DNA from 4 places in the Rhizobium sp. Nf11,1 genome. Region 2 is predicted to be linked to each of the others. Evidence: predicted binding sites of a transcription regulator. Region 2 holds the regulator's gene; each other region holds the start of a gene.
The links. Region 2 encodes LexA, which represses DNA repair genes until DNA is damaged. Its sites were predicted from a motif close to TGTTCNNNNTGTGTTCNG; they were not measured.
Positions count from the first base shown of each region.

Region 1: dinB (DNA polymerase IV) is a predicted target of LexA. The motif match lies at 2,116-2,133, and genes of this name have one in related genera.
Region 3: ACQ7C1_RS10260 (YifB family Mg chelatase-like AAA ATPase) is a predicted target of LexA. The motif match lies at 5,466-5,483, and genes of this name have one in related genera.
Region 4: ACQ7C1_RS18530 (ImuA family protein) is a predicted target of LexA. The motif match lies at 5,280-5,297, and genes of this name have one in related genera.

Region 1 covers NZ_JBOBHU010000022.1:51,048-58,242, forward strand. The annotation lists gene ACQ7C1_RS25595 (2'-5' RNA ligase family protein) at 1-153, opposite strand, end outside; gene ACQ7C1_RS25600 (exonuclease domain-containing protein) at 208-957, opposite strand; gene dinB (DNA polymerase IV) at 996-2,096, opposite strand; gene ACQ7C1_RS25610 (hypothetical protein) at 2,250-2,558, shown strand; gene ACQ7C1_RS25615 (hypothetical protein) at 2,510-3,010, opposite strand; gene ACQ7C1_RS25620 (ImuA family protein) at 3,055-3,816, shown strand; gene ACQ7C1_RS25625 (Y-family DNA polymerase) at 3,737-5,251, shown strand; gene ACQ7C1_RS25630 (error-prone DNA polymerase) at 5,251-7,195, shown strand, end outside.
Region 2 covers NZ_JBOBHU010000017.1:38,214-45,408, forward strand. The annotation lists gene gltA (citrate synthase) at 1-1,144, opposite strand, end outside; gene ACQ7C1_RS22740 (ComEC/Rec2 family competence protein) at 1,434-3,866, shown strand; gene lexA (transcriptional repressor LexA) at 3,847-4,563, opposite strand; gene ACQ7C1_RS22750 (VOC family protein) at 4,769-5,665, shown strand; gene kdsA (3-deoxy-8-phosphooctulonate synthase) at 5,662-6,507, shown strand; gene eno (phosphopyruvate hydratase) at 6,649-7,195, shown strand, end outside.
Region 3 covers NZ_JBOBHU010000005.1:168,794-175,988, reverse strand. The annotation lists gene ACQ7C1_RS10285 (Lrp/AsnC family transcriptional regulator) at 1-21, opposite strand, end outside; gene ACQ7C1_RS10280 (DMT family transporter) at 133-1,032, shown strand; gene ACQ7C1_RS10275 (LysE family translocator) at 1,147-1,764, shown strand; gene cysK (cysteine synthase A) at 1,909-2,871, shown strand; gene ACQ7C1_RS10265 (hypothetical protein) at 2,950-3,450, opposite strand; gene ACQ7C1_RS10260 (YifB family Mg chelatase-like AAA ATPase) at 3,842-5,374, opposite strand; gene gshB (glutathione synthase) at 5,529-6,476, opposite strand; gene ACQ7C1_RS10250 (cupin domain-containing protein) at 6,564-7,055, opposite strand; gene ACQ7C1_RS10245 (YraN family protein) at 7,186-7,195, opposite strand, start outside.
Region 4 covers NZ_JBOBHU010000012.1:40,255-47,449, reverse strand. The annotation lists gene ACQ7C1_RS18560 (alpha/beta hydrolase family protein) at 1-113, shown strand, start outside; gene ACQ7C1_RS18555 (NAD(P)-dependent alcohol dehydrogenase) at 355-1,515, opposite strand; gene ACQ7C1_RS18550 (PadR family transcriptional regulator) at 1,493-2,068, shown strand; gene ACQ7C1_RS18545 (aldo/keto reductase) at 2,210-3,199, opposite strand; gene ACQ7C1_RS18540 (thermonuclease family protein) at 3,407-3,919, shown strand; partial or broken gene ACQ7C1_RS18535 (SOS response-associated peptidase family protein) at 3,977-4,746, opposite strand; gene ACQ7C1_RS18530 (ImuA family protein) at 5,360-6,112, shown strand; gene ACQ7C1_RS18525 (Y-family DNA polymerase) at 6,033-7,195, shown strand, end outside.

The DNA of each region.
Region 1 (7,195 bases), on a different contig from region 2:
GCTTTCGACGATCCTATCAACATATTCGCCCGGCAGCCGGTGAAACATTGTCAGATGCGCCCGTAGGAAATTCCGCTCTGGCGGAAAATGTTTCTGGCGAAGCAGATCGAATGGAACGAGGTCATGCTCCGCAATTCGGGCCGTGAGTATCATCGGATGGCGTGTCTTCAAATTGGCGGTCCAGGCGGGTCAAGTAAGTCAAATCGGTCACAGAAGTGTCTGCTGCGCAGGAGTGTCCGATCGGCGCGTTTCCGTTTTCCCTCGCCGCCGCAGCTCCGTCTCGGCGCTGAAGCGGACATCCGTATCGCGGTCGCTCAGGAAAGCAGTGAGCGCCTCGGTGCTCAGACGATCCCAGCTCTTGCCCCGGTCTGGACCGGCCGGCACTCGTGGCAGCAGGCCGGGCCGAGAACTCCAGAGCAGAAGTTCATCCAGGGAAGCGGCATTTAGCTCGTCGCGCAGATGGTGGGCGGTGACATAGGCATCGGGCATGGCTCGATGGGCGGGAAGGCCGATCTCGTGGATCAAACCTTCCGGCCTTCGCGAATAACGGAGCATCTGGTTCGAAAACCTTTGCAGCTCCGGCCAGACACGCAATGCGCATTTCCAAGTACAGATCCAAGGAGTACCAGCGGCCAGTCTCGGCGTGCAATAGCGTTGCTCGAACGCGGCGCGGTGGGCGGCAAGGGCGACGATTGGGTGCGGTGGCCGCAAGATGCTTGGCGCTGCTTCTTTCCAGAGCGGCGCCCCAGTAACCTCCCAATCCTGGATATGATGTATTGCCATCGTGTCGGGCGAAATCGGCTTTCCGGGATTGACCAGAACCGCGCCGCGCTCCCCAGAAACTTCCCACCCGCCATCCTCGCCTTGAATGACGTCCTGCCACCCGATCTCGCAGACATCGCTCGTCCCGTTGCCAGCGGTTTCTAGGTCGATAACTCGAATACAGGGTGGGAACATTGCGGCTTTGACCCTTGATCTGCTCCAGCTTCCTCTAATCAAAAACCCAAGCCGAGCTGCGGTTGTTCCTCGTTTTCGGCCGCCTCCTTGTCATTGGTGAGCGACGACAGTGTCACGCCAAGGAGCCGGACCGGGAGCTTGAACGGATAGACACCCGCCAGCAGGGCATTGGCGGCAGCGAGAATATCGCCGACACCTGCATAAGGGAGGGCAGTTGTCCTGCTCCGCGTCGCTTGGGTGAAATCGGAGTACTTTATCTTCACAGTCACCGTCTTGCCGCTGAAGCCCTTGGCCTGGCAGTGGGACCAGACCTTTTCCGCAAGTGGCCGGAGTTCGTTTGTCGCAAGGTCAAGGTCGCTGATATCGACCGCAAATGTGTCCTCGGCGCCGACCGACTTCCGCACTCGGTCCGGCTGGACCTGCCGCTCATCGATGCCCCGTGCAATGCCATAGAAGTACGGCCCAGACTTCCCGAAATGCTCGACGAGAAACTGTAGGGACTTTGCCCTCAGATCCGCACCGGTCTCGATACCCAGGCGGAGCATCTTCTCCGCTGTGGCCGGGCCGACGCCATGGAATTTCTTGACCGCCAGCTGCTCGACGAAAGCTGGCCCGTTCTTCGGTGTGATGACTGCTTGGCCATTGGGCTTGTTGAGGTCGGACGCCATCTTGGCGAGGAACTTGTTGTAAGAGATACCGGCGGAAGCATTCAGTCCGGTGACGGCCTTGATCTTGGCACGGATTTCCAGCGCGATCTCGGTGGCGATCGACATGCCCTTGAGGTTTTCGGTGACGTCGAGATAGGCTTCGTCGAGCGACAAAGGTTCGATCAGCGGCGTGTATTCCGCAAAGATATCGCGGATCTGCTGGGAGACGGCGCGATAGACGTCGAACCTCGGCTTCACGAAAATCAGGTCAGGACACTTTCGAGCTGCGGTGACCGAGGACATGGCTGAACGCACACCAAACTCGCGGGCTTCGTAGCTTGCTGCTGCAACAACGCCCCGGGCGGCCGCTCCGCCAACAGCCAAGGGTTTGCCACGCAGTTCCGGATTGTCGCGCTGCTCGACAGACGCGTAGAAGGCATCCATATCGACATGAATGATTTTTCTGACGGTTGAGACGGCGGTGAGATCCATGGCATTTGGTGTCACTGGGGAAAACGAAACAGGAACATAGCAGCTGCCGACGGCGCATCCAAGTCCTCACCCGCATCTCCTGCATCTGCCGAGGGAAACTCGTCGCTTCTTCAGGCGTTTGATCGATAACCCTAGCGAAGTGGAGATTGACCTATGGCCGAAGACAGCACCACGACCATCACAGCAGTTTTCGAAACGCGTGTGACTGCCGACCTTGCGGTGGAACATCTCGTCCAGAAGCACGGCATTGCCCGACCGGACATCTTCGTCCAGTCGGCCTCCGCGAAGAATACCGCCGGCTCTGCTCCCTCCGGCGGGGACGCCTCTCATGATGGTAGCGCGCGCAGCGATGCTCCGCTCGAAGGAGAGATCGAAGTTTCCGTCGATATCAATTCCAGCATGATCCCCGCGGTTCAGCGGACGTTCGGTGACGTTGGCGCGATCCGGGTTTCCGGACGCTGATCTCTAGCGTTTTGAGTCGTCACCATCCGTTCCCCCCGGCCCTGCATCGGTCGCGTTCTGTCGACGCCACGTTCGCGGTCGATCCAGCGCATGAGGGGTGTTACCGCAATTCCATGGGCGACGACGGAGATCAGGCTTGTCATGAAGACCGTCGCCCACAGGCTTTCAACCTGGTCGAATTTGGCTCTCTGGGTTGCGAAGGCGAGATAGCAGATCGAGCTGAGGCCACGGATGCCGAAGACGGCGATGATCGCCTTTTCAGCTCTTTCGGTTGATGGCAGCCGAGAAGCCTGATCCAGCCGGCGAGCGCCTGTCGCGCCATGCGAAAAAATTCCCATTCCTACCACTAAATTGAATCCGTTACGGAATTCTCCGGCGGTCCACTCTCGCTCAACTTCCGCGCGCCACATGCGCATTGACTCATTTTTGCTTTGAGAACAAATACAGAACATATTCCTGCTTCTCAAGCCGAAAACGGGTTGCCGTAAAGGAGATCATGACCGCAGCCGTCGCCACTTCGAACCCCGTCCTCGACGAGTTGCGCGAGAAAATCGCCACCCTGGAAGGGGCAGGCTCGCGCAAACGCAGTGTTTTGCCGTTTGGCGTCGGCGAGATTGATGCGCAGCTGCCGGGCGGTGGCCTCACTTATGGGGCATTGCATGAGGTGGCTGGCGGCGGCAATGGCGCGATTGACGGGGCTGCTGCTGCCCTCTTCATCGGCGGCATCGCTGCCCGCACCACCGGCAAGGTGGTCTGGTGCCTGACGCGCTTCGATCTTTTCTTTCCGGCGCTTGCCCAGGTCGGGCTTCATCCGGATCGCGTCATCTTCGTCGAGTGCGACAAGGAAGAGACGGTGCTCGCAAGCTTCGAGGAGGCGCTGCGCTATGGCGGGCTTGGCGCCGTCGTTGCCGAACTGGTGCGCCTGCCGATGACAGCCTCACGCCGGCTGCAGTTGGCGGCTGAAAAGTCTGGCACGCTGGGCCTGGTGATCCGGCGCTGGCGGCGCCAGACGGATGCTTCTGACTTCGGCATGCCGACGGCGGCCGCAACGCGCTGGCGGATCTCGGTACTGCCCTCCGAGCCGCTGCCGGTTCCAGGCGTCGGCCGGGCGCGCTGGTTGGCCGAACTGATGCGGGTGAGAGCAGGAGAGGGAGGCGAATTCGTTATCGGAGCATGTGATGGCCAGGGTCGTATCTGTCTTTCTTCCGACACTGCCAACCGACCGGATCAGACGGGCCGATCCTTCGCTATCGGTTGAAACACCGCTGGTGATCGTCGCCAGAAGCGGTTCGAAGCGCTGGATTGCGGCAGCCGACCAGCCAGCAATCAAGCTCGGCCTTCGTGTCGGCATGCCGGCCGCCAAGGCGCAGGCCCTGGTCCACGGACTGATGATGATCGATGCCGATCCGGCGGCGGACTTGGCCACCCTCGAACGGCTGGCGCTCTGGGTCTTGTCGCAATATTCTCCTGTGGTCGCATTGGATTCTCCTGATGGCATCGTCATGGACACCGAAGGCGCCGACCATCTGCAGGGTGGCGAGGAGCTGATGCTCTCCGGTCTCGTCAACCGCTTCCGCGGGAGGGGTCTTTCAGCGCGAGCGGCGATCGCCGACACTTGGGGTGCGGCGCATGCGCTCGCTCGGTCCACCGGTCGAGAGACTGTTATCGCCCCGCGCGGAGCGACCGCCAAGGCTGTGAATCGTTTGCCGCTGTCGTCGCTGCGGCTGCCGGCCGAAATCGTTGCAAGTCTCAGCACTCTCGGCTTTGCCACTGTCGGCGATCTCGCCGCCACGCCGAGGGCGCCGCTGACGCTACGCTTCGGGCCGGAGGTGGGACGGCGACTCGACCAGATGTTCGGCCGCCTCGCCGAGCCGATCGATCCAATCCGCCCGGCTGATATCGTTGAGGTCCAAAAATCCTTTGCCGAACCGATCGGCGCACCGGAGACGATTGAGAAATACATCAACCGCCTGGTGCGGCAGCTCTGTCAGGCGCTCGAGAAGCGGGGACTTGGTGTGCGGCGCGTCGACCTCATCGTCCAGCGCGTCGACAATACGCTTCAGTCGCTCCGGGCAGGCACGGCCAAACCTGTCCGCGATATCGCCTGGCTCACGAAACTCTTTCGCGATCGCATCGAGAGGATCGAGCCCGGCTTCGGCATCGAGAAGCTGAGCCTGGCGGCCGTCATCGCCGAGCCGCTCGTCAAAGTGCAGTCGGCCTCCTCGCTGATCGAAGAGCAGGTGACCGACGTGACGCCGCTGATCGATGTGCTTGGCAACCGCGGCGGCCAGCGGATTTTCCGAGTCGCTCCGGTGGCAAGCGACGTCCCGGAGCGCAGTGTCCAGCGGATCGCGCCGACGGCTGACGAAATCGGCACCACCTGGCCGCTCCACTGGCCCCGGCCGGCGCGGCTTCTGGCGCATCCTGAATTGATCGAGGTGATCGCGCTTCTGCCCGATCATCCGCCGGTCTCCTTTACGTGGCGCAGCAAGCGGCGCCGGGTGAAGCGCGCAGACGGGCCGGAGCGGATTTTTGGCGAATGGTGGCAGCGCAGCTCCGAGTGGATCGCCGTTCGCGACTACTTCGTCATCGAGGATGATACCGGCGAAAGCTTCTGGATCTTTCGTTCCGGCGATGGCGTCGACGAGGACACCGGATCGCACAAATGGTTCCTGCATGGGGTGTTTGCCTGATGCGCTACGCCGAACTCCAGGTGACAACGCACTTCTCCTTCCTCCGCGGTGCAAGCTCGGCGGACGAGCTGTTCGCCACCGCCAAGCTCATGGGCCTCGAAGCCCTCGGCGTCGTCGACCGCAACAGCCTCGCCGGCATCGTCCGGGCGCTGGAGGCATCGCGCGCCACCGGACTGCGGTTGGTCGTCGGTTGCCGGCTCGATCTGGCCGATGGCATGTCGATCCTCGTCTATCCCACAGATCGCGCCGCTTATTCGCGGCTGACGCGGTTGCTGACCTTGGGCAAGGGCCGCGGCGGGAAGGCGAATTGCATCCTGCAACTCGATGATGTCGCGCTCTATGCCGAAGGGCTGATCGGCGTCCTCGTGCCTGGGATGCCGGACGACACCTGTGCCATGCAGCTCAGGAAGATGGCGGAAGTCTTTGGCGATCGTGCCTATCTCTCGCTCTGCCTGCGCCGGCGCCCCAACGATCAACTGCGGCTGCATGGCCTGTCGAACCTGGCGGTCAAGTATCGGGTGAAGACCGTCGTCACCAATGACGTGCTGTTTCATGAGCCCGGCCGGCGCCAGCTTCAGGATGTCGTCACCTGCATTCGGACCGGAACCACCATTGACGATGTCGGCTTCGAGCGCGAGCGGCATGCCGACCGCTATCTCAAGCCGCCGGAAGAAATGGCGCGCCTGTTTCCGCGTTATCCGGAGGCGCTGGCACGGACGATGGAGATCGTCGAGCGCTGCAAATTCTCGCTCGAGGAGCTCGTCTACCAGTATCCCGATGAGGCGCTGATTTCGGGCATGACCGCGCAGCAGTCGCTGGAACACTACACCTGGGAGGGCGTCAGGACGCGCTATCCCGAAGGCCTGCCTGATCATGTCGAGAAGACCATCCGCCACGAGCTCGCTCTGATCGAGACCATGAAATACGCGCCTTACTTTCTCACCGTCTTCTCGATTGTCCGCTATGCCCGGTCTCAGGGCATTCTCTGCCAGGGCCGGGGATCAGCCGCCAACTCCGCCGTTTGTTATGTGCTCGGCATCACCTCGATCGATCCCGACACCAATGATCTCCTCTTCGAGCGCTTTGTCAGCCAAGAACGCGACGAGCCGCCCGACATTGATGTCGATTTCGAGCATGAGCGGCGCGAGGAGGTCATTCAGTGGATCTACAAGACCTACGGCCACGACAAGGCGGCGCTTTGCTCCACTGTCACGCGCTATCGCGCCAAGGGCGCTATCCGCGATGTCGGCAAGGCGCTGGGCCTGCCCGAGGACCTGATCAAAGCGCTCTCCTCCGGCATCTGGTCGTGGTCGGAGGCGGTCGGAGAGCGACAGGTACGCGATCTCGGCCTCAATCCGGAGGACCGACGTCTCGCTCTGACCCTCAGGCTTGCGCAGCAGCTGATGGGCGCACCACGGCATCTCGGTCAGCATCCGGGCGGTTTCGTCCTCACCCATGACAGGCTCGATCATCTCGTCCCGATCGAACCGGCGGCGATGGTCGACCGCCAGGTGATTGAGTGGGACAAGGATGACGTCGAAGCGCTCAAAATGATGAAGGTCGACGTGCTGGCGCTCGGCATGCTGACCTGCATGGCTAAGGCCTTCGCCTTGATCCATGAGCACAAGCACCAGGATCTCGACCTTGCCACCATTCCGCAGGAGGATTCGGCGACCTATGCGATGATCCGCAAGGCCGACACGCTCGGCACCTTCCAGATCGAAAGCCGAGCGCAAATGTCTATGCTGCCGCGCATGAAGCCGAGGACCTTCTACGATCTCGTCATCCAGGTGGCGATCGTCCGCCCCGGGCCTATCCAGGGCGACATGGTCCATCCCTATCTCCGCCGGCGCGAAGGCAAGGAGAAGGTCGAGTACCCGACACCCGAACTGGAAGCGGTCCTCCACAAGACGCTGGGCGTGCCCCTGTTTCAGGAGTCGGCGA
Region 2 (7,195 bases):
TGAACATGGTGGTGGGGAAGCCCAGCGCCTTCAGCGTGATGCCGGAGTAGAAGTCGATGTTTGGATAGAGCTTCTTCTCGATGAAATATTCGTCGGTGAGCGCGATGCGCTCCAGCTCCATCGCCACTTCCAGCAACGGATCGTCCTTGATACCGAGTTCGCCGAGCACTTCATGCGTCGTCTTCTGCATGATCTTGGCACGCGGATCGTAGTTCTTGTAGACGCGGTGACCGAAGCCCATCAGGCGGAACGGATCGTTTTTGTCCTTGGCGCGGGCGATATATTCCGGAATGTGGTCGACCGTGCCGATTTCCGTCAGCATGTTGAGCGCTGCTTCGTTGGCGCCGCCGTGCGCGGGGCCCCATAGGCAGGCGATGCCGGCGGCGATGCAGGCGAACGGGTTGGCGCCCGATGAACCGGCGAGACGGACGGTCGAGGTCGAGGCGTTCTGTTCGTGATCGGCATGCAGGATGAAGATGCGGTCCATCGCGCGGGCAAGCACCGGATTGACCACATATTCCTCGCAGGGGACGGCAAAGCACATGCGCAGGAAGTTCGACGCATAGTCGAGGTCGTTCTTCGGGTAAACGAAGGGCTGACCGATATGGTATTTATATGCCATGGCGGCAAGCGTCGGCATCTTGGCGATCATGCGCAGGCTGGCGACCATGCGCTGGTGCGGATCGGTGATGTCTGTGGAGTCGTGATAGAAGGCCGACAGTGCGCCGACGCAGCCGCACATGACGGCCATCGGATGTGCATCGCGGCGGAAGCCGGTGAAGAAGCGGCTCATCTGCTCATGCACCATCGTGTGGTGCGTGACGCGATAGTCGAAGTCCTTCTTCTGCGCGGCCGTCGGCAGTTCGCCGTAGAGCAGGAGGTAGCAGACCTCGAGGAAGTCGCCGTGCTCGGCCAGCTGCTCGATCGGATAGCCGCGGTGCAGCAGCACACCTTCGTCACCGTCGATATAGGTGATTTTCGATTCACAGGATGCGGTCGAGGTGAAGCCCGGATCGTAAGTGAAGGAAGCGGTGTTCTTGTAGAGGGCACCGATGTCGATGACGCTCGGGCCGATCGTGCCGCTTTTAACGGCGAGGTCAACCGATTTGTCACCGATTTTTATTGTAGCGCTTTGATCCGTCATGCTGTCCTCCGAAATGTCGGTGGCGCCACAAAAGCGCCATAGGGGTTAAGCGTCCTTTCCGATAGCTATATGATCGTGACGCTAATGCCAAGTTACCGTGACGGCATTTTGTGCATTGCGGCATCACCTTTTAGGCACTGCAGCGATGAGCCGCACGCATAGCGGAAGCCGATGATTCGACTGGCCTTTTGCCGCTTACGATTTTCCCTCGTATTTCAATCGATTATCCTTGCCGGATTTGCTTGAAGGTTGCATTCTTAGGGCCTGGCGGGGTGATCTTGGGCGGGGCATGCAGGAAACGACGACAGCCGAATTGCGGCCGCAAGCGGGCATCGGTCTTGCCGATCCGCCAGATTTTCCTGCGCCTGCGGTGGTGACTCAATCGGTAAGGACGCAGTCGCAGACCCCATTGCATCGTCGGCTGCTGGCCACCGCCGGGCAATCGCTCCGTGCCGGGGCCTGCATGCTGGGCGAAGAGGCCGATCATGGCCGCCTGCTGCTGTTCTCGCCGGTCTTCCTCGGAGCCGGCTCGGCCTTCTGGTTTCTTGCGGCATCGGATTTTCCCCTCATTGCATCGCTGCTCTGCCTGCTGGTGTCGGCGGCCGCGGTTTTCCTCACCGATCCCAGCCGACCGGCCTTGCGCGCAAGTTTCATGGCGCTGGCACTTTTCGCCGGCGGCATGCTCTCAGCTCAGTTCGAGAGCTGGCGGGCTTCGACGGTGATCCTCGATTCATCCGTGACGACGACGGTGACTGGCCGCGTCGAACGGCGGGAAGGCGACGGGCGCGGGCGCTGGCGCTACATTCTTGCCGTCGCCGGCACCGAGGCGCCGGAGCTGAAACGGCCGCCGAGACGCATCACCGCGATCGTCCGGGGCGCCGATGCGCCTTTCGAGATCGGCGACATCATCACCGGAAAGGCACGTCTGACGCCGCCGGCGGGGCCCGCACTTCCCGCGCTCAACGACTTCTCCTTCGGTGCCTATTTCGACGGCATCGGCGCCAACGGTTTCTTCTATGGTGCGCCGGAGAAACTCGACTTGGAGGCAGGCCCGCAGGCGGCCAGGTCGACGGCGGACGCCCTGCTCGAATGGCTCTACCAGCTGCGCAGCAGCATCGGCGACCGCATAAGATCGATCCTGCCCGACGACACCGGCGCCTTTGCCGCTGCGCTGGTGACGGACGAACGGCGCGCCATATCGCACGCGACGACGGAGGCGCTGCGCCAGTCCGGCCTTGCCCATATCGTCGCGATCTCGGGCCTCAACATGGCGCTGTCGGCTGGCATCTTCTTCGTCGGCTTTCGGATGCTGCTCAGCCTCTTTCCCGGCGTCGCCCAAGCCTATCCGACAAAGAAAATCGCCGCTGCCGGCGCGCTCATCGCCGTCACCGCCTATTACCTGATCTCCGGTTTCGGGGTTTCGGCCGAGCGCGCCTTTATCATGATGGCCATCATGCTGATTGCCGTCTTCTTCGACCGGCCGTCGATCAGCCTGCGCAATGTCGTTCTCTCCGCGCTCATCATCATCGCCATTTCACCTTCGGAAGTATTGGGACCGAGCTTTCAGATGTCCTTTGCCGCCACATTGGCCTTGGTATCGGGCTATCAGTTGTGGAAGGACAGGCGTGTCCGCGAAAACGCTTTTCTGAAACTGCCGATCATCAGGCCGGTGGTTGCCGTCGCCGGTTTCTTCGGCGGCGTCTTCCTGACCTCGCTGATCGGCGGCTTTTCCACCGCATTGTTTTCGATCGAGCATTTTCATCGCCTGACGGCTTACGGCCTGCCGGCAAACCTTGCGACGATGCCGATTATCTCCTTCATCGTCATGCCGGCCGGATTGTTGGCGATGTTGCTCATGCCTTTCGGTCTGGACGCTCCGCTCTGGAAGGTCGTCGGATTCGGCCTCGATCTGGTGATTGCGGTTGCCAAGACAGTGTCCGGCTGGGGCGGTGATATCGGCATCGGCCGCTTGCCCGGCTGGTATTTCGCAGTGGCGGTGGCAGGCTTTCTGCTGCTGACGCTGCTGCGCACTCGGCTGCGCCATGTCGGCACATCGATCATCGCCATCTCCACGCTCATCGTGCTGCTTCTGCCGGTTCCCCGGCCGCCGGATCTGGTGATTTCGGAGGATGGCAGTCTGGTTGCGGTCGTCGCGGCTGAGGCAATAGCTTCCAACCGTGAAAACCCGCCGGATTTCATATTCGACCAGTGGCAGAGAGCGCTGGTGCTGCCGACACATGATCCGCCGAAGATGCTGGATGGTCCGGCCATTCCGCCGGAAGGAGAAGACCGCCGTGTCAGGCTTTCCCGCGATCAGCAGAACGAAGCGAGTGCAGCGATGCGGGCAGCCGCCGCAGGCGGTGAAGCAAACCGTTTTTCCTGCGTCAAGAAGGCTTGGTGCACATCAAGACTTGGCAATGGCAATATCGTCACCGTCATCGACAATGCCGCCTATCTCGGCCCGGCCTGCGATACGGCCGATATCGTCGTGACCTCGGTCCGTCTGCGTTTCAATAGCTGCCGTTCAGGCGGCACGCTTTTCACCGGCGAGACGCTGCGCAGGACCGGTTCGCTTGAATTGCGCTTCGCCGATGCCGGCCTGGAGGTCACCACCGCCTTCGATGCTTTGTCGCGACCATGGATGCGCCATCGCGCCTATGATTGGCGCAATGATCGTTTTACCGATTCCAGCCCATCCGGCGTCAGTGATAGCGACGGATGAGGCCGACGAGCTTGCCCTGCACCTTGACGCGGTCGGGCCCGAAGATGCGGGTCTCATAAGCCGGGTTGGCGGCCTCGAGCGCGATCGAGGCACCCTTGCGGCGAAAACGCTTCAGCGTTGCTTCCTCGTCATCGACGAGGGCAACGACGATATCGCCGGGACTGGCGGTACTGCCGTTGCGAATGATCACGGTGTCGCCGTCGAAGATGCCGGCGTCGATCATCGAATCGCCTTTGACCTCCAGCGCATAGTGCTCACCGGAGCCGAGCATATCTGCGGGAACGACGATATCGTGGGTGTTGTTCTGGATCGCCGAGATCGGAACGCCGGCGGCGATACGTCCCATGACCGGCACGGAGACGGAGTTGCCATTGTCGGCGACCGGCTTTGGCGCAGCGGGGGCGGCGACCGGCTGGGGCTTGCCGAGGCTGCCCTCGATGACGCTCGGCGAAAAACCGCGACGCTGAAGACTGGGGTTATAGGCCTCCGGAAGCTTGATCACCTCGAGTGCCCGGGCGCGGTTCGGTAGGCGGCGAATGAAGCCGCGTTCCTCAAGCGCCGTGATCAGGCGGTGAATGCCGGATTTCGAGGCGAGGTCCAGGGCATCCTTCATTTCGTCGAAAGAGGGAGGAACGCCGGATTCCTTCATGCGCTCATGGATGAAAAGGAGAAGCTCCTGTTGTTTGCGCGTGAGCATCGACGTCAGACCCCGTGATTGAAACAAATCCAGAACGGACACTATATGTTCCATATGTGTTCCGCAAGTAGCTAAATTTCCGTAAAAGTTCACGTCAACTCGCGGAGATTTTTATTTTCATTTGCCGGATTGGCGCACATGTCTTGCATTGAGGGAGGTGCTGTCGCACATCTCTTGTCTCTTGCCGGTTTCAGGAGGGATATTCATGAACGCGCATTCCGCCAGGTCGCACCCGCTGGATCATGTCGTGCTGCCCGTGGTCAATATCGATCTGGCGCGTGAGAGGCTCGGCAAGCTCGGTTTCACCGTCGCCGCCGATGCGCGCCATCCCTTCGGAACGGAGAATGCCTGCGTCTTTTTCGCCGACAAGACCTATCTGGAGCCGCTTGGCGTGGCGAGTGTCGACGAGAGCGAAGCAGCGGCCCGCCAGGGCAACGTCTTCATCGCCCGCAATCGCGCCTTCCGTTTCCGCTGCGGCGAGGAGGGACTTTCTGCGCTGGCCTTCCTCAGCGAGGATGCCGACCTCGATCATAAGCGCTTCGTCAGCAACGGCGCGAGCGCCGGTGAGATGTTGCAGTTCAGCCGGCCGATGCGGATGCCGGACGGTTCGGAGAGCGTCGGCAGCTTTAAGCTGGCCTTTGCAGCTGATTTGCGCGCCCCCGATTTCTTTCTCTTTACTTGCCAGCGCATCAATTCGTTCCCTACAGATCGCGCCGCGCTGGAGACGCACGCCAATGGCGTGATCGGCATTGCCGAGATCGCACTTTGTGCACCGGACCCGGCGGCATTCGCCGCCTTCGTCGGGCTCGCGATTGGGCAGGCGGCGGTGGAGAAAACCGGTTTCGGCATGAATATCGCGGCATCGAATGCAAAGATCAGCTTGATGACGCCGGAAGGGCTGGAGGCCTATTTCGAAACCACTGTCTCATCAGCCGATCGCGGCCTGCGGGGGCGGGCAATCCTCTTCACCGTCATCGATCTTGCCGTGACAGAAGCGCATTTGGGTGCTAACGGGATCACATTCACACGCAAGAACAATCGCATTCTGGTGAAGCCCACGCCCGGGCAGGGTGCGCTCTTCGCCTTCGAGGAAACACGATGAGCACCGACACGAATTCCGAAGTCAGGATCGGCGAAGGCGGAGGCCAGGTCACTTTTTCCAATACTGGCCGCTTGTCGCTGATCGCCGGTCCATGCCAGATGGAGAGCCGGGATCACGCCTTCATGGTCGCCGGCACGCTGAAGGAGCTTTGCGGCAAGCTCGGCATTGGCCTCGTCTACAAGAGCTCCTTCGACAAGGCGAACCGTACCTCGCTCTCGGCTGAACGCGGCATCGGCCTGGAAAAGGGCATGGAGGTCTTTGCCGACCTCAAGAAGGAATTCGGCTTTCCCGTCATAACCGACGTCCATACGGCCGAGCAATGCGCCGAGGTGGCCAAGGTGGTCGATGTTCTGCAGATCCCGGCCTTCCTCTGCCGTCAGACCGACCTTCTGATCGCCGCCGCCAAGACCGGCCGCGCCGTCAATGTCAAGAAGGGCCAGTTCCTCGCCCCTTGGGATATGAAGAACGTTCTGAAGAAGCTCAACGCCAGCGGCAATTCGAATGTGCTCTTGTGCGAGCGCGGTGCCTCCTTCGGCTACAATACGCTGGTTTCCGACATGCGTTCGCTGCCGATCATGGCGGCGATGGGAGCTCCCGTCATTTTTGACGCCACCCATTCCGTGGCGCAGCCGGGCGGGCAGGGCGATTCCTCCGGCGGCCAGCGCGAGTTCGTGGAAACGCTGGCGCGCGCGGCAGTGGCGACGGGAATTGCCGGCGTCTTCGTCGAAACCCATCAGGATCCCGACAACGCACCGTCCGACGGGCCGAACATGGTCTATCTCAAGGACATGCCGCGACTGCTTGAGAAGCTGCTGGCCTTCGATGCGATCGCCAAGGCCTAACGTTCAACAGCCTGACATGATCGTGGTTTAGGCCACGATACGATACCCGTTCGAAGGCGGGAAATTGCGCCATTGTAATTTGCACGCCTTCGATTATGACAGGCGTCGAACGACTTATCACCCACCGAGCAGGAAGAACCCATGACTGCAATCACCGATATCATCGCCCGCGAGATCCTCGATAGCCGTGGCAATCCCACCGTCGAAGTCGACGTCTATCTCGAAGACGGCAGCATGGGCCGCGCGGCCGTTCCCTCGGGCGCCTCGACGGGCGCACATGAGGCGGTCGAGCTGCGCGACGGCGGCAAGCGCTATCTCGGCAAGGGCGTCGAAAAGGCGGTCGAGGCCGCCAACACCGAGATCTTCGACGCGATCGGCGGCATCGATGCCGAAAATCAGATCCAGATCGACAACATCATGATCGAGCTCGATGGCACGCCGAACAAGTCGCGCCTCGGCGCCAACGCCATCCTCGGCGTCTCGCTCGCCGTCGCCAAGGCTGCGGCCCAGGCATCCGGCCTGCCGCTTTACCGTTACGTCGGCGGCGCTTCCGCCAGCCTCCTGCCGGTGCCGATGATGAACATCATCAACGGCGGCGCTCATGCCGACAACCCGATCGACTTCCAGGAATTCATGATCCTGCCGGTCGGCGCCGATTCGATCGCCGACGCCGTGCGCATGGGTTCGG
Region 3 (7,195 bases), on a different contig from region 2:
CTCCAGCACACCATTAGGCATGGTAATTATTTTTCCTTCAATGATTAGGCAAATGCCGCTTTGATCCTTCATATTTCTATATGAAACCAGCTGTTGACGCAATATTATTGTGCGAGCAAAACGGAGGCTACCATGAGCGGCGATATCAAAAGAGGTTCGGTGGAAATGACGGCAGCGATGCTGATCTCGGGGACGATCGGCTGGTTCGTCGTCATGTCGGGCCAGCCGGTCAGCGGTGTGGTTTTCTGGCGCTGCCTGTTCGGCGCGCTGACCCTGCTCGTCATCTGCGGCGCCCTCGGACTGCTGCGGCCCGGCATCATCACGCTGCGCGCCTTTGGCATCGCCGTCATCGGCGGCGTCGCCATCGTCGTCAACTGGCTGCTGCTCTTCGCCTCCTATTCGCATGCGACGATTTCGATCGCCACGACGGTCTACAACACCCAGCCCTTCATGCTGCTGGTGCTCGGGGCGCTGTTCCTCGGCGAGAAGATCACCGCCGCGAAACTGTTCTGGCTGACGCTCGCCTTTGCCGGCATGGCGGCGATCGTCGAGGCGAAACCTCAGGCCGGCGGGGGAACGGATGGCTACGGCCTCGGCATTCTGATGGCGCTCGGCGCGGCCTTCTTCTACGCGCTGGCAGCTCTTGCCGCGAAATGGCTGAAAGGCACGCCGCCGCATCTGATCGCGCTGATCCAGGTCACAACCGGCATGCTGATGCTGGCGCCGATGACGGAGTTTTCGCAACTGCCCGGCGATGCCGGCGGCTGGGCTATCCTGGTGACGATCGGAGTCGTCCATACCGGGCTGATGTATGTGCTGCTCTACGGTGCGATCCAGCGGCTGCCGACGCATCTGACCGGGGCGCTCTCCTTCCTCTATCCGATCGCCGCGATCCTCGTCGACCGGCTGGCCTTCGGCCACGCGCTGCAGCCGATGCAGATCGCGGGCGCTGCAATCATCCTGCTGGCCGCCGCCGGCATGAATCTCGGCTGGAGCCCAAGATGGCTGCGGCCGAGGGCGCTTCAGGGCTGAGGTATCGGCAGGCACGCGGCGGCAGGCATTCCTTCTGGTGATGCATCCATCAGCGCCGGCGGATTGATGGCACGGCCTGCCTGACATAAAACACCGGAAAGAGGGAGCCGCCACATGAGCCTTGCCGCCTTGCTTGCCTATGCCGGAGCGTTGTTTATCGCCGCAGCCATTCCCGGACCCGGCATAACCGCCATCGTCGCCCGTGCGCTCGGCTCGAATTTCCGCGAGACCTTCTTCATGGGTCTCGGCCTGGTGCTCGGCGATATGACCTATCTCACCGCGGTCATTCTGGGCTTGGCTTTCGTGGCGCAGACTTTCACGGAAGTCTTCCTCATCATCAAGATCGCCGGCGCCCTTTATCTCGGCTACATCGCCTGGAAACTCTGGACGGCAGGGCTGCTGCCGCAGGATATTGCCGCAAAAAAATCCGGCAATGTCGGCCTTTCCTTCCTCTCGGGCCTGCTGGTGACGCTCGGCAACCCGAAGACGATGCTGTTTTATGTCGCGCTGGCGCCGACGCTGATCGATATCGGCAATATCACCCTGCGCGACTATGCGCTTCTGCTCGCCGTCACCTTCGTGGTGCTGATCACCGTGCTGGTGCCCTATATGCTGCTTGCCGCGCGCGCCCGCACCATGCTGAAACAGCCGCGCGCCCTGCAGGCGCTGAACCGGGTTGCAGCCGGCATTCTCGCGGGCACGGCAGCCTTCATCGCCACGCGGGCTGCGTGAAATAAACATCCGTCAAGAAGCGGTTTTCAAAGCTTATTTTCTCTCCGGCACCCCCGCCCGGGGCGAGCGGGCTCTGGTCTCATTCCGTCTTTGACCCTATTCTCCTCCTCGATTTCAGGGACCGAAGTCCAAAGGGAGAGCACCATGTCGCACAAACCCGGCCGCGGCCGCATTTATTCCTCGATCACCGAGACCATCGGCGACACGCCGCTGGTGCGCTTCGACAAGCTGGCGCGGGAAAAGGGCGTGGTGGCAAACCTGATCGGCAAGCTCGAATTCTTCAATCCGATTGCTTCCGTCAAGGACCGCATCGGTGTGGCAATGATCGAGAGCCTGGAATCGCAGGGCAAAATCACATCCGGCAAGACGGTGCTGATCGAGCCGACGTCAGGCAATACCGGCATCGCACTCGCCTTTGCCGCCGCCGCCAAGGGGTATCGGCTGATCCTCACCATGCCGGAAACCATGTCGGTCGAACGGCGCAAGATGCTGGCGCTGCTCGGCGCCGAGCTGGTGCTGACCGAAGGCGCGAAAGGCATGAAGGGCGCGATCGCCAAGGCGGAGGAGCTGGCAGCGTCGCTTCCCGACGCCATCATTCCCCAGCAGTTCGAAAACCCGGCCAACCCCGAGATCCACCGCAAGACGACGGCCGAGGAAATCTGGAACGATACCGAGGGCAAGGTCGACATCGTCGTCTCGGGCATCGGCACCGGCGGCACGATCACCGGCGTCGGCCAGGTGCTGAAGAGCCACAAACCCGAGATCCAGATCATCGCCGTCGAACCCGCCGATTCGCCGGTGCTCTCAGGCGGCAATCCCGGCCCGCACAAGATCCAGGGCATCGGCGCCGGCTTCGCGCCGAAGATCCTCGATACCGGCATCTATGACGAGGTCGTCACCGTGACCAATGACGAGGCCTTCGAACAGGCCCGCCTCATCGCCCGGCTCGAAGGCGTGCCGGTCGGCATCTCCTCAGGCGCGGCTCTGACTGCCGCGATCAAGGTCGGCAGCCGGCCGGAAAATGCCGGCAAGAACATCGTCATCATCATCCCGTCCTTTGCGGAGCGGTATTTGTCGACGGCATTGTTTGAAGGGTTGGGGAGCTAAAGTTGGTTGTGGCGGGCCTTTTCTCTCGCAATTTGTCTTGCATAATATCGGGGCGCTTCGGCGTCCCTTTTTGTGCCGTCACCTGCATCCCAATCGAAGCGGGACGAAAGTTCTGTGGTAGTCCGTAACGATGGTCGATGTCCGGCCTGAGCTAGTTGAGTGCAAATGTTTGCCCACCTTCGCCATCACCTCCTTCAGCGTCGCGGTCAAACGATTCAACTCGGTGTGCTCGCTCGCCCGCTCCGGTGCATAGCGCGAGATGAGGTACTCACGCTTTGCAGTCATTGCCTCTAGATGCAGAGCAGTCCTTTTTCTCAGTTGAAGTTTAGCAACGAACATCGGCTCAGCGAGGTTGTGCATCCGTCCTCGTATTTCTTCTGGAGCAACGCCTTCATGGCGCAGGAAGGCATTTAAATAGAGTTCAATAGCATGAATGGCGCACATTCGAGCCGGTGCGATCGATAGTGCAACCTGCTTCTGGCCCTCGCTGAATAGGAGGATCGAAGCGCGAGAGTAGGCATTCGCCAAGTCAAAAACTTCCCTGGGTTTGGCGTTTGAGCCCGGATATTCGTTCCTCATGAGCATCCCCGGCGACAGGCCTTCCTATCCGTCACCTCCGATCGACTATGTCGAACGGACCGACATCCCTTTCGAAATTTTTCAGCCGAAGCTAATATTGTAAAGAGGGACGAATTGAGGAGAGATTCCTACCCCTAATGGATAATCAATACAGAGGGACGCTTATATCGGCGCCTTAGCCAGGTTCGGTACCGCGTTCGACAAACCAGCCCCGGCCAAGACCATTCGCGCCGACCGCTGCCGGCAGCGCGCCGCTATAGCCGGACGGCCATATAATTCATAATCTGCAGCGCTCAGTGGCGATTTTGCTGCGTGGCAGCCATCAGCGCAACGCGATCGGCGAATTGGTGGGCAGTCTGACGACTCATACTCCGCGCGTCCGTCCTTCTTCTCACGCCGCCGCCGTTAATCTTTCCCCGGCGATCCGATAAGAGATCGCTTCGGCGAGATGCAAACGGCCCACTGACGGTTTGTCGTCGAGATCGGCCAGCGTGCGGGCAACCTTGAGGACGCGGTGGTAGCCGCGGGCGGAGAATTTCATTTTTTCGGCGGCGTCGCGCAGGAGCTGCAGGCCGCTAGCATCGGGTTCGGCGAGTTTTTCGATCATCGCGGTGGTGCAGCGGGCATTGGTGCCGATATCCCCAGCGCCGGCGCGCTGGAAGCGCTCCTGCTGGATTTCGCGGGCGCGAGCCACGCGGCGGGCGACGGCGGCGCTGGCCTCGGCCGCCATCGGCCGGATCAGATCGGCGGCGGAGACGGCGGGCACGTCGATGCGGATATCGATGCGGTCCATCAGCGGTCCGGAGATGCGCGCCTGATAATCGCTCATGCAGCGCGGGCCGCGGGCGCAGGTATGACCCGGCTCACCGGCCATGCCGCAGCGGCAGGGGTTCATCGCCGCGATCAGCTGGAATTTCGCCGGATAGGAGACGCGGTGATTGGCGCGGGCGATGACGCATTCGCCGCCTTCGAGCGGCTGGCGCAGCGCATCGAGCGCCTGCGGCGTGAACTCGGGAAACTCGTCGAGGAAGAGCACGCCGTGATGGGCAAGCGAGGCCTCGCCCGGCCGAGCACGCAGCCCGCCGCCGACGAGCGCGGCCATGGTGGCGGAATGATGTGGGGTGCGGAAGGGCCGGCGGTCGGACAGCTTGCCACCGGTGAGCTGGCCGGCGATCGAATGAACCATCGACACTTCAAGCAGTTCGGCCGGCGAAAGCGGCGGCAGGATCGAGGGCAGGCGCGACGCCAGCATCGATTTGCCGGAGCCTGGAGGCCCGACCATCAGGAGATTGTGGCCGCCGGCAGCCGCCACCTCGAGCGCGCGTTTGGCGCTTTCCTGGCCCTTGATCTCGGCAAGGTCGGGCAAGTTGGCGGCATTGGCGCGGATCGACGGTTCCGGCCTAGACAGTACCTGCGTGCCGCGGAAATGATTGGCAAGGGCAATCAGGCTGCGCGGGGCGAGAATATCGACCTCGGCGCCGGCCCAGGCGGCTTCCGCGCCGCTTTCGGCCGGGCAGATCAGCCCCTTGCCGAGCGCATTGGCGCCGATCGCGGCCGGCAGCGCGCCGGCGATTGCGGCGATCGTGCCATCGAGATTGAGTTCGCCGACGACGACATAATCGGTCAGCGCATCGGCAGGAATGGCGCCGAGGGCCGCCATCAGTGCCAGCGCGATCGGCAGATCGAAGTGTGAGCCTTCCTTCGGCAGATCGGCGGGGGCTAGGTTGACGGTCACCCGCTTGCCCGGCAGAGCCAGGCCGGAGGCATGAAGGGCGGCCTGCACGCGCTCACGGCTTTCGGCCACCGCTTTGTCGGGCAGGCCGACGATCTGCATGCCGACCTTGCCGGGCGCGATCATGACCTGAACCTCGACCGGCACGCCTTCGATGCCCTGGAATGCCACTGTACTGACACGCGCGACCATATGCCCACCCTTGTCCCGCAAACTCTTAGAGACGCCCCTGTGGCCGTTAAAAGCCAGCGGTTGCAATCTTGCACGGAAGCGGGACTAAAACAAGAACAATAAAAGAACGCAGGCAGATAATCGGTGGCGGACGCGGTTGTACCCGATCGCGGCCTCAGCCGCGCTTGCGCTCGATCGCGTCCCAGAGCAGGCTTGCTATATCGGCGCCGCCGAACTTCCTGACCTCGCGGATGCCTGTCGGCGAGGTTACGTTGATCTCGGTCATGTAATCTCCGATTACGTCAATTCCGACGAGCAGGAACCCGCGTTCCCTCAGCGCGGGGCCAATGCGGGCGCAGATTTCCTTCTCGCGCGGCGTCAATTCGGTCGCCTCGGCGCGGCCGCCGACATGCATGTTGGAGCGGCTGTCATGTTCGGCCGGCACGCGATTGATCGCGCCGGCGAACTCGCCGTCGACCAAGATGATGCGCTTGTCGCCCTTGCGCACGTCGGGCAGATATTGCTGGGCGATGAAGGGCTCGCGGAAAAGCTGGCCGAACATTTCCAAGAGCGAGGAAAGATTGCGGTCATCGCGGGTGGAATGGAAGACGCCGGCGCCGCCATTGCCATAGAGCGGCTTCAGGATGATGTCGCCCATCTCATCGCGGAAGCGGCGGATTTCGGCCGGATCCTTGGTGATCAGCGTCTTCGGCATCAGATCGGAGAATTCGGTGACGAAGATCTTCTCCGGCGAATTGCGAACCCAGGCCGGATCGTTGACAACGAGCGTCTTCGGGTGGATGCGCTCGAGCAGATGCGTCGAGGTGATATAGGCCATGTCGAAGGGTGGATCCTGGCGCAGCAGCACCACGTCCATGGTCGAGAGATCGACGCGCTCGGGCGCGCCAAGCTCGAAGTGATCGCCCTTGACGTCGCGCAGCACCATGGGCTCGACGCTCGCAAAGAGCTTGCCGTCGCGAAAGCTCAGGCGCTCGGGGGTGTAATGGAAGAGCCTGTAGCCGCGCGCCTGCGCTTCCAGGCTCATGGCGAAGGTGGAGTCACCCGCGATATTGATGCCGGCGACATGATCCATCTGGACCGCTACATTGGTGATCTTGGCCATTTCCGTCCCTCGCTGAATGCCGGACAGATGTAGGTCGGCCCGGCATCAAACGCAACGGTCATCGAAGGCTTGCGCCGGACGCAATTTTCAGGCGGCAATGCCCTGGCTACCGCCATTGCGCAGCATGTTGCGCAGACGGTAGGCGATCGCCAAAGGCTTGGGGAAAGGCTTGCGCAGGAAGGCAACCTTGCGGACGTAAGTGTCGACCCGCCAGCTCGCCCAGGTTCCACCGGCGAAAAAGGCGACGTCGCCGGTGCGCAAGGTCCGTTCCGTGCCGTCCTCGGCGGTGATATGGACCTCGCCTTCGAGGATCATCACGGTCTCGTCCCAGCCGAAATACCAGCGGAATTCGCCCGCCGTGCAGTCCCAGATCGCTGTCAGCGACGCCTCGTCATGGCCGCGCGAATGTTCGGCGGTGCGCGCCTGCGGATTTCCGCTGATGATCCAGTCGGGGTTGATCGGCGTCGATTTCAGCGGCAGGTGAGCGCTCGCATGCGCGACGAAGGATTTCCCGGCCGGCTTCAGCGCGATATACGGCACCGAGCGCGCCGCCATGGCGACCGCACTTGCAAGCAGCATCTTCAAGGCCACGCAACATCCCCCAAATCTCAACCCTACCGCGACGGTGGGTAGCAGAAAGTCGTAAGGAGCTCGTTCAACCGGGGACTAAAATTTTAACAATCCGGCAACTCGACAGCGCCGCAGGTCCTCAGAAGGCG
Region 4 (7,195 bases), on a different contig from region 2:
CGAAGCACTACATCCTATTTGACGCGGATTCGACAGCACAAGCTCATTGCCAGATCGGAGCCTATTCCACGGCTTCTGCAACCTTGTTCGACTGGCTTGAGGGGCGCCTCTGAGATCACGACCTCGGATCGCTTGCGTGCGGAAAAATCGGTGCCTATCGCGAGCGCGGAGCGCAGGTTCCTGATCGAGGCCGCCGAACGGTCCGGGTAATCGGCGTTGCCGAAAATCTCTTAGACCGTATCGAGAGAAGGTGTTCCTTTCGTCGATTCCCCGAATGGCATGACGGGGAGCCGACGAAGGAACGGAAGTTCAGCATCCCGTCATGCCGCATGATGCTTGCCTGACTCTATTGCCTCACAAACTCAAAACGACCTTGCCCGGAATTCGCGTTCCGCATTCAATCGCTGTGATCGCGGATACTGCATCGGCAAACGGGACTACGAGGCCAACAGTTGGCCGCAACACACCTTCACTCGCGAGGTCTGCGATTGCTGACAGACGCTTGATCCCCATAGTCGCGAACGCGAGCTTGTAACGTCTGGAGAGCATACCACGCGTTACTCTTCGGAGGGTCGGATTGATGTCGACGAAAACGCCGCCCTTCTTCAGCATCGAGAGGCCGTGACCGACATCCAATGTCCCAAGTGTGTCGAATACGGCGTCGAACTTGCCCTTCTGAGCCTGCAGTCGACTATCGGCGTAGGAGAAGACGGAATCCAGGCCGGCTGCTTTCGCGGTTTCCAAAGAAGCAGTCCCGCATGCGCCGCTGACTTTCACGCCACGAGCGAGGGCCAACTGCACGGCAGACGCCCCTACTGCACCGGTGCAACCGTTGATGAAGAGATGCGATCCTCGCGAGGTTTTGGCTTTGTCGAATATTGCAGCCCATGCTGTCATCACTGGGATGGGCAGGCACGCAGCCTCCTGGAACGAAAGGGACGCGGGTTTTTTCGCCACCAAATGAGAATCCAGGACAACTTCTTCAGCGAACGCACCAGATTCCTTGAAGTCCATCGTTCCGAAAACTTCATCACCTACATTGATGTCCCTCACATCACTGCCGACAGCGGCAACAACGCCAGCGAAATCTGTTCCCATACCTTTAGGAAACGTGCGGCTGATGAACAGTTTCATCGCGCCTTGGCGAAGCTTCCAGTCAAAGGGGTTTATCGCTGCGGCGCTTACGACGACACGCACTTGCTTCGGGCCGAGCTGAGGCAGCTTGGATTCGCCGATATACATCCCCGTGGGTCCGCCGTAGCGGTCATATTGCACTCTTTTCATATTTGGTCTCGTTCTCGATCCGAAGTTCTTGCCGTTCGTAGCGTTGCTCCCATCCGGCAGCCGTTCCCTCAAGGGATGAGAGAGCGCTGCATTGCCTAAACTCGCCGTAGCTGATTTACCCGCACATGGAGTTTCATCGAGCTTGAATGTAGTGCAAACGCATGCATACTCATAGCCGAATACTCTCACGAGAGCAATAGGAGGTGTTATGTCATCGATCAGGCTTTTCATTCTGTCGTCCTTCGCCGAGCTTGGCCCGATGCATGGTCATCGCCTGAGGCAGGAGGCCGAACGCAAGCGCGTGCCGTTTTGGACAGACATACCGGTGGGCGCGGTTTACGGTGCGATGAACCGTCTCGCCGCTGAGGGTTTGTTGCGCGAAGCAGGACGCGAGCAGGAGGGTAATCGCCCCACCAGGCAACTCTACGAAATCACCGAGGACGGAAGACACGCATTGGCGCGTCTTCGGCACGACGGCCTGACTGAAATCTGGTTTAAGTATGATCCGTTCGACCTTGCGCTTACTCGTGTGGATCCAGCGAAGCTCGATGAGCTTCCTGCGCTATTGGCGGACCGGCTTGCAAGGATGAAGGCGCAGCTCGAAGAGAGGCGGCGTATGATCGAGCAAGCGCTACCGTTTATCGGAGTGGCCGAGGAGTGGGCGGTTCGTCATACAGCGCACCGGATGGAAGCGGAGGTCCAATATCTTACCGATCTCATCACGGCGCTCCCAAACCTCATTGCCGACGAGAGGAATCCTCGGCCGCGAAAGGAAAAGCCCTAGAGGAGAGCCGCTCGCCACGATCTTCTAACAGCGATCTCGATGGTCAATTGGAAATACCCCCATACGCAGCATTTTCTGCGAAGCAAGCAGTGTGGCCACCGGCCACACCACCCGCTAGTTAGAGATATAACACCTCATGGGTCAGGCGAGCTCGGCTAGGTCTTCCTGTGTTAAGACGATGTCGCCGGCGGCCGTGTTTTCTTCTAGGTGGGCAATCGATCCCGTTCCGGGAATTGCGATCGCCACCGGGGAAAGCGCCAGAAGCCAGGCCAAGGCGATCTGGTTGCTGGTTGCTCCGTGTCGACTCGCAATCCTGGCTAGGCGTCCATTGTCGATGTTCGCAATTCCTCCACCGAGAGGGAAGAAGGGGCTGAATGCGATATTCTCGTCCTGGCAAATGGCCAACAGTGCGGTGTCTCCGCGCTTGGCAATGTGAAAGTTGTTCTGCACTGCCACGACCGGTGCGATTGCGCGCGCTTCGGCAAGGTGGTCACTGTCGATATTGCTGAGGCCCAGGTGACGGATCAGGCCCTCCTCGCGCAGCGCCGCGAGCGCCTCGAAACGTTCGGCAAGGGACTGGCCATGGGGCGGAGCCATTTCACCGATTCGGAGATAGACCAGATCGAGCCGATCCAGGCCGAGGTCCTCGAGGTTTTCCTCAATCAGGCGGCGCATATCGGCGCCTGTCGCTGTCCGATGGTTGCCTTCCGAATCAAAAACATGCCCTACTTTGGTCGCGATCACGAGGTCTGCGGGGTAGGGATACAGCGCCTCGTGTATCAACCGGTTCGCGCGAACAGTTTTGTCGCCGCTATGATAGAAGGCTGCCGTATCGACAAGGTTAATTCCCAGCTCGACCGCCCGCCGCAGGACTGCGCGACCCGTCTCGGGATCTCTCGCAGGGCCGCGAAATCCGTTGGCAGAAAGACGCATAGCGCCGAACGCAACCCGGTTGACGGGCATGTCTCCGCCAATGAGAAATTCCCTTGTTTTTCTTGATGACATAACGTGCGCTCCAGGATTTCGGCAACCTTCAGCCCACTCGCGGATATCGATTGGCCAGGCATCCGGGGCAATGCCGCTTCCCTCCAATCTCGGTCCGGAAGCAAGGTTGATGCCCGCAATACCCATACAGGATTACTCTCGCGTGATCAATCCGATCCTTAACCTACTAGGCTTAACCTGCGACACCAATCGCCGTCGGGAGGTGGAGCGCTTCGTCCGAATCCTTGCGGACGATAGACCGTCGCACTGACGATCTACATGTAAATGGGAGTGGGATTGGCCACGAACAGGATGGTCGCCGCGAGGGGCGACGAAGCTATATTGGAGTGACGCATGCCCGAACGTCTTGGTCTACTGCTTCTCCTTCTGATCGCATGGGGATCGATGTCAATTCCGGCGGAAGCCGAGCAACTGCTTGGCCGCGCGTCGGTTATCGACGGCGACACCATCGAGATCGCCGCCCGGCGGATCAGGCTGAATGGCGTAGATGCGCCGGAGAGTTGGCAGGTATGCCAGGACTCCGCCAGGAAGCCCTACCGTTGTGGCAAGGAAGCGGCTTTCGCCTTAGATGACTTCCTGGCGAAATCGCGCCCGACCCGTTGTCAGGCGCGGAACACGGACAGATACCGCCGCGTCGTTGCCGACTGCGTCAGAGCGGACGGGACCAGCGTGAATTCGTGGATGGTCCGACAGGGTTGGGCGGTCGACTGGGTGCGATATTCGAAAGGCGCTTTCAGAGCAGATCAGATTGCTGCCGAATCCGCACATGCCGGCATCTGGCGCGGGACGTTCGAACTTCCGTGCGAAGCAAGGGCGTCGCGATCAAAGCGAAAGGCAGCCTGCTGAGGCACTGACTCCGCTTCCGAAGCGCCGCAGCCTCACGAAACGCGTTCGCTAGGCTGGCTAAAGAAAGTTCGCCTGCAATGTCTCCCCTTCCGTGGAGACGACGCTGGAGCCGTACGCTTCACGAGACGTAATCATTATCGCGTCGTTCGCCGCCGGGCGCGCAAGGTGCCGTGCGTCTTCCCATGGTGCGGACAGCCAGATATCTGTCTCCTCCTTGGTCAGCAGCAGCACGGGCATCGCCTTTTCATGGATCGGCCTGACGACATCATTCGGGTCGGTAGTCAGGAATCCATAGAGGTCGTCAGTTGTCAGCCCGTCTTTGACTTTGCGGACGCTCTTCCACTGCGGTACGTGGATTCCGGCAAAAAACATGAGCGGTTTGCTTTCGTCTCGGCCGAACCATGCGTTCGGAATTTTGCCGCCGGGTTCTTGGCTGGCGGGATCGGGCTCCGCAAACGACGTCACCGGGACGATGCACCTGTGCCCCACATCGAACCACCGCTTCCAGTGCGGCAGATCGAGCTTCCGTACGTTGGTGACGCCTCGGTCTGGCTCCATCCGGATGAGTTCGTCGAGGTCGACCGCTTCGCCCTTTGCCCTCCGCTTGGCCGCGCGGTCCTCGGCTGCCTTTTTCTGAACGAACAGGGGGGAGGGCAGGCCCCATCGACCGTGGACGAGCAGCTTGCGGCCATCGGGCGTGTTTCGAACGATTGGACCCATCTGATCCGGGTTCATCTGGTAGGCAGGCATCAGGTTGATCATGCTCTCTGCATCGATCGCCCTTTCCTGACCCAGTCCTTGTCTTCCATGCGATAGAGATTGCACACGTCAGCCACTCCGCGGTCGTTCCGGATGGCAACGTAGCCGCCCCGTCGATGACTGCCAACTGCGCCTCCAGCGAAATCTTGAAACTAGATGCCCCGACCTCCATCTCGTCTTCTATTGGAGGTTACGATGCCAAAACGTCCAGAACACGTGGTGGCAATTCCGACTACTGAGATCATAGCTCCGCCGCGGTTTTCCTGCCGGGGAGCAGTCGTGTGTGATTGCTGTCGCCAATCGAGGAGCAAGGACGAATTCGATGAAGATGCATTAGGCAGCTGCGCCGAATGTCTTGGATCCGACGCTGTCCTGATTGATCTCGTAGCTCGGTTTCAGGAAAGCTAGCGAGCAGCTCCGTTGGCTGCGGGTTGGGAGACTTGCGGGGGACCCATCAACTCCGTTTCCCCATATTTTTTAAAGAAAAGTCGCTGACTTACACGCTTTGCCTACGTCTCTGATTCATCGGGAGAATCTTAGGCTTCACTGAAATTGTGAGACGATATTCCTATTTCGGCCCATCTTGACGTCGCCCTCGCAAAGGAACATACGGAGAACATCTGCATTAACACGGCGTAAAGCCGTCCCTTTTCATCGCGATTTCGGAAGGATTCGCAAACGATGTCGGCTGCCCGCGAGCAAGTCCTCGCTGACCTGCGCGAACGCATCGCTGCTCTTAGCGGCGGCACAGCGAAGCGAGTGGGTTGCCTGTCCTTCGGTGTGCCCGAGATCGACGCCGTGCTCCCGGGAGGTGGCCTCGCTCACGGCGCACTGCATGAATTCGCGGGAGGCGGCTCGGGAACCGTGGACGGTTCCGCCGCAGCCCTCTTCGCTGCAGGAGTAGCGGCTCGCACGAAGGGACAGATCGTCTGGTGCCTCACGAGACCCGACCTTTTTATGCCAGCGCTGGCGCAGGCGGGTCTTCATCCGAAGCGGGTCGTATTCGTCGAAGGCGACAAGGAGGAGGACGTACTCGCGAGCATGGAGGAATGTCTTTCCTACGGCGGTCTGGGTGCGGTCGTTGGGGAACTCGTTCGCCTCCCGATGACGGCTTCGCGTCGTCTGCAGCTCGCGGCGGAGAAGACTGGCACGATGGCGATCGCGGTAAGACGCTGGCGGCGACAAACGGAGGCGAATGATTTCGGCCAACCGACCGCGTCGACCACGAGATGGCGGGTCAGTGTGCTGCCGTCAGAGGATCTCCCGGTTCCCGGCGTGGGAAGGGCAAGGTGGCTGCTTGAATTGATGAGATCGCGTGCGGGCGAGTGTGCTGAGTTTGAAATTGGAGCCTGCGATGACAAGGGTCGTATCCATCTATCTCCCGGATCTGGCGACCGATCGAATACGTCGCGCCGATCCCTCTATTCCGCCTGAGCAGGCAATCGCGGTCATCGCGAAGTCCGGCTCCAAGCGCTGGGTTGCCGCGGCGGATGATGCCGCGAGGAAGGTCGGAGTGCGGACAGGGATGGCTGCGGCGAAGGCTCAGGCGATGTTCCGCAACCTGATGCTGGTCGATGCGGATCCTGCCGCCGATGCTGCTGCGCTTGAACGAATTGCGCTGTGGGCGCTGACAGTCTATTCGCCAATTGTCGCCGTCGACGGGATCGATGGCATCGTCATGGACACGGAAGGCGCCGACCACCTGAAGGGTGGGGAGAAGCCGATGCTCAGCCGCGTCGCCAACCAGTTCCGCGCGAAGGGGCTGACTGCTCGTGTCGCCGTGGCGGATACCTGGGGAGCGGCTCACGCCTGCGCCCGTGCGATCAACCGCGAGACTGTCAACGTACCCCGTGGCGAGACTGCCAGGGCGGTCGAGCGGCTTCCGATCGCATTGCTCCGACTCCCGGAGAAGATCGTCAGCGATCTGCGGACGCTTGGCTTCCGAGCGATCGGCGAGCTTGCGAACACGGCCCGCGCTCCACTCGCGCTTCGATTTGGCCCGGAGATCGGGCGGCGGCTCGACCAGATGTTTGGCCGCCTTTCCGAACCCATCGATCCCATTCGCGATCCTGAACAGGTGGAGGTCTCCCGAGCTTTTGCAGAGCCGATCGGAGCGGCTGAGACCATCAACAAGTATGTCGGACATCTTGTCGTCCAGCTCGTCGCAGAACTGCAGAAGAAGGATCTCGGTGTCCGCCGCACCGATCTCGTTGTCGAGAAGGTCGACGGCACCCGACAGGCGATCCGTGCCGGCACCGCCAAGCCCGCGCGCGATGTCGCATGGCTGACGAAGCTGTTCAGGGATCGCACCGAGAAGATCGAGCCGGGCTTCGGTATTGAGAGGCTGACGCTCATTGCCATTCTTTCGGAGCCGCTTGAGGAGGAGCAGAAATCGTCTTCGCTGGTCGACGAGGATATGACCGACATCACCCCGCTGATCGACATACTGGGCAACCGCGGCCAGCGGGTCTACCGGGTCACACCCTTGGCATCGGATGTCCCGGAACGCAGCGTCGC